Regions from separate parts of the Cellulomonas fimi ATCC 484 genome, predicted to be linked through region 1. Evidence: riboswitches for the same ligand, from Rfam matches in the RefSeq annotation. Region 1 holds a riboswitch; the other holds the start of a gene.
The links. Region 1 has a riboswitch for S-adenosylmethionine ahead of CELF_RS17460 (NADPH-dependent FMN reductase). Riboswitches for the same ligand answer to the same signal wherever they lie in the genome.
Positions count from the first base shown of each region.

Region 1 (3,393 bases):
GTGCGCACCGACGTGCCGTCGTCGACGGTGAGCGTCTGCGCCGCGACGTCGACCACGACCGACCAGTCCGTGCCGGACGGCGCCACGTCCGAGGTGCGGACCCACGCCGTCCGGCCGTTGACCCGGCTGCGGTCCTCGCGGGGCAGCGCGCCGCGCGTCGCGACGAGCACGCGCACCCACCCGGGCGACTCCTCGACGACGGGCAGGACGTTCGCGGCACCGAGCACCTCGGACGGCAGGACCCCGACGGCCGGGCCGCCCGCCGACGCGTGCGCGGCCGTCGGCTCGGTGACCACGACGGTCCGCCAGCGGCCCAGGGCCGGGTCCTCGTTCTCCAGGGGCGTCAGCCCGTCCGGGCCGGGCAGTCCCGGGACGACGTGCAGGAGGTCGACGACGGGCAGCGTCGCCAGGTCGACGGGAGGCGGCGGCGCGGGTGCGGCGGCCTTGGCCACGGCGACGGGCTGCGGCACGAGGACGGGCTCGGGCGCGGCCCGCTCGGCGGTACCGGCGCAGCCCGCGAGCGCCGCCACGACCAGCGCACCGGCCACCGACGCCCGCAGCGCCCGCCGCCGTACCGCTCGTCGCCGCGCCCCCTGCCGCGCCCGGCCGTCCGCGCGCGCACCGGCCGGGGCCACGACGGAATGGTGCCGGGCGGCGACGACGGGCATGCGGACGACCTCCGGGTGGAGCGTGGCGCGGGAGCACGCGCGTGCACGTCCATCGTGCGCCGCACCGGTGGAGCACCGCAAAGCGGCCGCTGCACCCGGCCGGCCGCACCCCCGTCCGCGGGCGCGTCGCCGACCGCGGCGTGCGGGGTCAGATCGCCGTCGCGTCGCCGATCCGGTGGTACGTGCGGTCGTGGTAGACGAGCGGCGTGACCTCGGTGGTCGTGCCGTGCGCGAGCGCGCGGACCGACACCAGGTACGACCCCCCGACGGGCGTGCGCTGCACGACGCGCCCCCGCACCCACGACACGGCACCGTCGATCACGGGCTCCCCGGACGGCAGCGCCGTCCAGCCCCCGGCGGCGAACCGGTCGATGCCGCTCGTCGCGAACCGCGCGGACACGTCGTCCTGCGCGCCGGACAGGAAGCTGATCGCGAGCGTCCGGGCGCGCGCCACGGCGGGCCACGACGACGACGTCGACGCGAGCGAGAAGGCGAGCAGCGGCGGCGCGGCGGACACGGAGATGACGGACGTCGCGGTGAACCCGACGAGCCGGTCCTCGTCGCGCAGCGTCACGACGGCGACGCCCGCGGGGTGCCGGCGGAACACCTCCTTGTACGCGTCGGGGGACAGCTGCGGCTCGTCCTGCTGCGCGAGGTCCGCGTCGAGGGCGCGGAGCACCTCGGCGGTCACCGGAGCGCCCCGGCGAGGGCGGCCGTGCCGTGCAGCGCGCGGCGCAGCGGCTCGGCGGCCCGCTCGAGCCAGCGGTCGACGACCGTGTCGAGGTCGGCGAGCTCGGCCTCGGTGACGGCGAGGGCGCGTGTCGGGACGGTCGCGCCGAGCTCGACGAGGAGCGGGCGCAGGTACGCCTCGCCGACGAGGGTGTGCGCGGGGGAGCCCGACACGACCAGCGGCACGGCGACGACGCCCGCGAGCGCGTCCGGCCCGTACCCGTCGAGGAACGCCTTCAGCAGCCCGGTGTACGAGGCCTTGTAGACGGGTGTCGCGACGACGAGCACGCCCGCGCCGGCGACGGTCCGCAGCGCGGCGTCGACGTCGGGGTGCTCGGCCGCGAAGAGCTGGGGCGCGAGGGCCGCGAGGTCGACGGTCGTGACGGCGGACGTCGGCGTGCCGGGATCGGCGCCCACGTGCGGCAGGACTCGCGCGGCGACGCGCTCCGCGGTGCTGCGGGTGCGGGACGCCGGACGGGGGTTGCCGACGAGGGCGACCACGGGGACGAGGTGGCTCACGGTGCTGCTCCTTCACGTTCACGCTTGCCGCACCGGGTGGCGCGGCCGGGTCATCTCCCGGAGCACCCCGTCGTGGAGGGGTTGCTGACCAGCGAGCCGGGGCTTGCGTGCTGGTGCTCGTGACCTGGCCGCGGTTTCTACCAGCGGCGTGGAGCCCGACAAGGGGTTCGGCCGGTGATCTCGCAGTGCGGACAGCGCGCGTCGTGCCACGATCGCGGGATGACGGAGGTCCCCGACCCGCACGTGCTGCCCGCGACGGCGGTGACGAACCTGCGCGACCTGGGCGGGCGCCGCACCGCCGACGGCGGGACAGTCGCGCGCGGGGTCGTGTTCCGCTCGGGAGAGCTGTCGTCCGACGACGTCGTGGACGACCCGGCGCTCGCGGGCCTCGGCATCCGGACGGTCGTGGACCTGCGCACGGCCGCCGAGCGGGAGGCGCGCCCGGAGCGGGTGCCGCGGGGTGCGTCGCTCGTCGAGGTCGACGTCCTCGCCGACATGCCGCGGGCCGCGGCGACCGCGGCCGCGTCGCTGCTGAGCCGTCCGGCGGCCCTGGCCGAGGCGCTCGACGGCGCGGACGTCGCCGAGCAGATGCGCGCGACGTACCGCAGGCTCGTCGCGGCGCCGGCCGCGCGAGCCGGCTACGCGACGCTGGTCCGCACGGTCCTCGACGCGCGGGGCGCGCCCGTGCTGTTCCACTGCACGGCCGGGAAGGACCGCACCGGCTGGGCAGCCACGGTGCTGCTGCTGGCGGCGGGCGTCGCCGAGGACGACGCGACCGAGGAGTTCCTCGCCGTGAACCCGGCCGTGCGTGCCCGGTTCGCGCCGCTGCTCGCGCAGCTCGAGGACGCGGGCGGCGACCCCGCGGTGCTGACCCCGTTCCTCGAGGTCCGGCCGGACTACCTGCGGGCCGCGCTCGACACCGTCGACGACCGGTTCGGCTCCTTCGACGCGTACCTGCGCGACGGGCTCGGGCTCGGCGAGGTCGAGGTCGAGGCGCTGCGGCGCACGCTGCGCGAGCACTGACGGGCTCCGCGACCTGCGCGGTTCGTCCGGTTGGTCCGTTCGGGTGGTCCGGTATGTCCGATGTTGCCGCACCCGGCGTGGCGCGCCGACGATGGGCGGACCGGACCCGACGGAAGGCGGACGCGTGCACGAGGACGAGCTGGTCTCCCCCATCCGGCGCGGCGCGCACGACATCGCGCGCGACCGCGAGCGCATGCGCCGCCGCCGCGTGTACCGGCTCGCGGTCGTCGTCCTCGCGCTCGAGGCGTACGTCATCGTGAGCGCCCTGCTGGGCCGCGAGATCGTCCCGTCGGTGCCCGCGGTCGACCCGCTCGTGCTCGTGCCGGTGCTGTTCTTCGCCGCGCTGCTGCTGCTGATGGTCGGCACGCAGGTCGGCTCCGCCCGGTCGCCGCACGTCGTCTACCGGCCCGAGCAGGTCGACGTGCGCCTGGCGGACGTCATCGGGATCGACCCC
Region 1 is NC_015514.1:3,868,199-3,871,591, reverse strand. Features, by position in the region: gene CELF_RS17470 (L,D-transpeptidase) at 1-668, opposite strand, end outside; gene CELF_RS17465 (flavin reductase family protein) at 817-1,359, opposite strand; gene CELF_RS17460 (NADPH-dependent FMN reductase) at 1,356-1,916, opposite strand; SAM riboswitch class IV at 1,932-2,041, opposite strand; gene CELF_RS17455 (tyrosine-protein phosphatase) at 2,136-2,939, shown strand; gene CELF_RS17450 (AAA family ATPase) at 3,064-3,393, shown strand, end outside.

Region 2 (3,393 bases), 1.7 Mb from region 1:
CGACGCAGACGCTCATCTGGGTGTCGTCGGACCACTCGCCGGGTGCGTAGGGCCCGAGCCCGCCGCCGACCATCCGCGCCGGCCCGTCGAACGGCGGTGCGAACTCGTACGGGACGCCGAGCGCGTCGCCGACCGCCTGGGCCAGCAGCACGCCCGCGGCGCGGTCGAGCAGGGCGGTCTGGGCGTCGTCCACGGGCGGGTCTCCGTCGGTCGCGGGGGGGGTGTGGCGGTGGCCGGGCCACGGGCCGACCGGGCGCAGCATGCCACGGGCGTGCGGGCGCGGATCCCGCGGTCTTGTCAACGATCTATCAACGATATATCGTTCGAGACGTCGGGACGCGAGGCCCGCACCTCCCGGACCACCGGTCGAGACCTGCCCGCGCCAGGAAGCACCCTCCCGACGACCCACCCCAGACCTCAGGAGGACGACCATGCGACACCACCACTTCCACCACGACCCCGACCTGCACGACGTCCCCGGCGAGGGCGACCGCCGCGGCCGCGGCGGGGGCTTCGGACCCGGCCCCGGCTTCCGTCCTGGACCCGGTCCCGGCTTCGGCGCGGGGTTCGGACCCGGCCCGCGTGGCGGCTTCGGTCCTCGGCACGGCGGCCCGCACGGCCGCGGCGGACGGGGGAGGGCGGGGCGGGGCGACATCCGCGCCGCGGTCCTGCTCCTGCTCGCCGAGCAGCCGATGCACGGCTACCAGCTCATCCAGGAGGTCGCCGAGCGCTCGCAGGGGCGCTGGCGGCCCAGCCCCGGCGCCGTCTACCCGGCGCTCGCACTCCTGGAGGACGAGGGTCTCGTGACCCTCGTCGCCCAGGGCGGCCGGCGCCTGGCCAGCCTCACCGACGCGGGCCGCGCGCACGTCGAGGAGCACCGCGACGCCCTCGGAGCGCCGTGGCTCGACGCCGCAGAGCGTCCCGAGCAGCCGCACCGGGCGCTGCGCCCGGCCCTCGAGGCGCTGTCCGCCGCCGCCGTCCAGGTGGCGCGCACGGGTACCCCGGAGCAGGCGACGGCCGCCGTGGCGGTCCTCGACCGCGCCCGGCGCGACCTGTACCTGCTGCTCGCGGGCGAGCCGGTCGCCCCGGCCGACCTCCACGCCGTCGCAGGTCAGGGCGGCGACGCACCTGCGGAGGGTGCCACGGCCTGACGGGCCGGTCCGTCCGCACGACGACGACCCCTCCGACGCATGCCGCGCCGGAGGGGTCGTCGTGCTGCCCGCCGTGACGAGCGTCTCGCTGACCGGGTGGTCACCGATCGACTATCCTGGCCGCGGTTCACGAGCTGCAGCGTCAAGTACCCGGCTGGCTGCACGGCAACCCTCCTGATCGAGCGGGGTGCCCCGGGGCGAGAACCGGTGGTGCGTCACGGTGGCGCCCACAAGTCGGCCGGCGCCCCGGCGCCCGAGGAGGACCATGCGCACCGCTCCCGCGTCGCACGCCCGTGCGACCGCCCCGCGACCGCGTGCCCACCTGCTGGCCGTCTCAAATCCCGATACGAATGATCGGAATTTGACACGTGTCCAGCAGCACCGCTTCACTGACGGTACCGCCGGGAGCCACCGCGCCCCGGCCCGAGGAAGAGGTCGATCGATGGACACCCGCGAGGCCCGCACCCTGACCGCCACCACGGCCGTCATGTGTCGCATGCCCGCGTGTCCGGCGACCCGCGGCCCGCTGGCCTGAGCCGGCACCGAGCCGTCCCCCGTCGCACCTGAGGCACCCGGCGCCCGCGCCGGGTGCCTCGCCGGACGGCGTCGCGCCGTCCTCCGTCCCCCGCCGGCCCGCCCGGGCCCGGCACCTCCCTGCGTCGCCGCCCGACGCCCCGCCTTCCCGGCAGTCGCCGGGTGCACCCCTAGGAGACACGCATGTCCGAGAACGTCCCCGTCCTGCCGGCCAAGAACGGAGGCGGACGCCGCACCGGCCTCGTCGTCGGTGCCGTCGTCGCCGTGGTGGTCCTCGTCGCCGCGCTCGTGTTCGCGCTCACACGTCCCGGCACGGACGACGCCGCCGCCGCGGAGGAGGGTGCGACCGTCGTGCGCCTCGGGACGACCGACGTCGCCCAGCCGCACTGGGAGATCCTCACCGAGCTGGCCGCGGAGGAGGGGATCGACCTCGAGATCGTCGGCTTCTCGGAGTACACGCAGCCGAACCCGGCGCTCACCGAGGACGAGATCGACCTCAACGCGTTCCAGCACATCCTGTATCTGGCCGACCACAACAACAACACCGGCGACGACCTGCAGCCCATCGGCTCCACGCTGATCGTCCCGCTGCCGCTGTACTCCGAGAAGCACGAGGACGTCAGCGAGTTCACGAAGGGCGAGCAGGTCGCGATCCCCAACGACGCGACCAACCAGGCGCGCGCGCTGTTCGTGCTCGAGGAGGCCGGGCTCATCACGTTCACCGGCGAGCCCAAGGTCCCGACGCCGGACGACGTCGACACCGAGAAGTCCACGGTCGTCGTGCGCCCGGTGGAGGCCTCGCAGACCGCCGGCCTCATCAGCGACCCCGACATCGCGGGCGTGATCGTCAACAACAACTTCGCGACCGACGCGGGCTTCGACCTCGACGGCTACGTCTTCGCGGACGACCCGAGCTCGCAGGGCGCGCAGCCGTACATCAACGTCATCGCGGCCCGCCCGGACGACGTGGACAACCCGGCGTACCAGAAGATCGTCGAGCTCTACCACGACCCGAAGGTGCTCGAGTCGGTCGTCGAGTCCTCCGGCGGCACCGCCGTCATCGTCGAGGGCTACGACGCGGCGAAGCTGAAGGACGTCCTCGCCGAGACGCAGGAGAACCTCAAGGCCGCGGGCTGACCCCCCCGCGCGGCCCGGCACCTCACCGCGAGGCGCCGGGCCGCGCAGCCGTTCCCCCGGGCGCCACCCCAGCCCGCCGCCCCGGTCCACCCGACGAGGCCCGACCGGCCTTGCGAAAGGTCCCCCACGTGACCCCCATCATCGAGTTCCGCGACGTCCGCAAGGTGTTCGACGGCCCGAACGGGCCGATCCACGCCGTCGACGGCGTCGACCTCGCCGTCGAGAAGGGCGAGATCTTCGGTGTCATCGGCTACTCCGGCGCCGGCAAGAGCACGCTCGTGCGGCTCATCAACGGCCTCGAGCGCGTGACGTCCGGGCAGCTCCTCGTCGACGGCGACGACGTCGCCGCGCTGAGCGAGCGCCAGCTCGAGCGCAAGCGCCGCGACATCGGCATGATCTTCCAGCAGTTCAACCTCTTCTCGTCGCGCACCGTCGCCGGGAACGTGGCGTTCCCGCTCAAGGTCGCGGGCTGGCCCAAGGCGGACCGCGACCGGCGCATCGCCGAGCTGCTCGACTTCGTCGGCCTCCTCGACCGCGCGCACTCCTACCCGGACCAGCTCTCCGGCGGCCA
Region 2 is NC_015514.1:1,320,035-1,323,427, forward strand. Features, by position in the region: gene CELF_RS06070 (ADP-ribosylglycohydrolase family protein) at 1-193, opposite strand, end outside; gene CELF_RS06075 (PadR family transcriptional regulator) at 432-1,151, shown strand; SAM riboswitch class IV at 1,277-1,391, shown strand; gene CELF_RS06080 (MetQ/NlpA family ABC transporter substrate-binding protein) at 1,869-2,822, shown strand; gene CELF_RS06085 (methionine ABC transporter ATP-binding protein) at 2,951-3,393, shown strand, end outside.
Region 2: it holds a riboswitch for S-adenosylmethionine, as region 1 does, so the genes downstream of both, CELF_RS06080 (MetQ/NlpA family ABC transporter substrate-binding protein) here and CELF_RS17460 (NADPH-dependent FMN reductase) in region 1, are expected to answer to the same signal.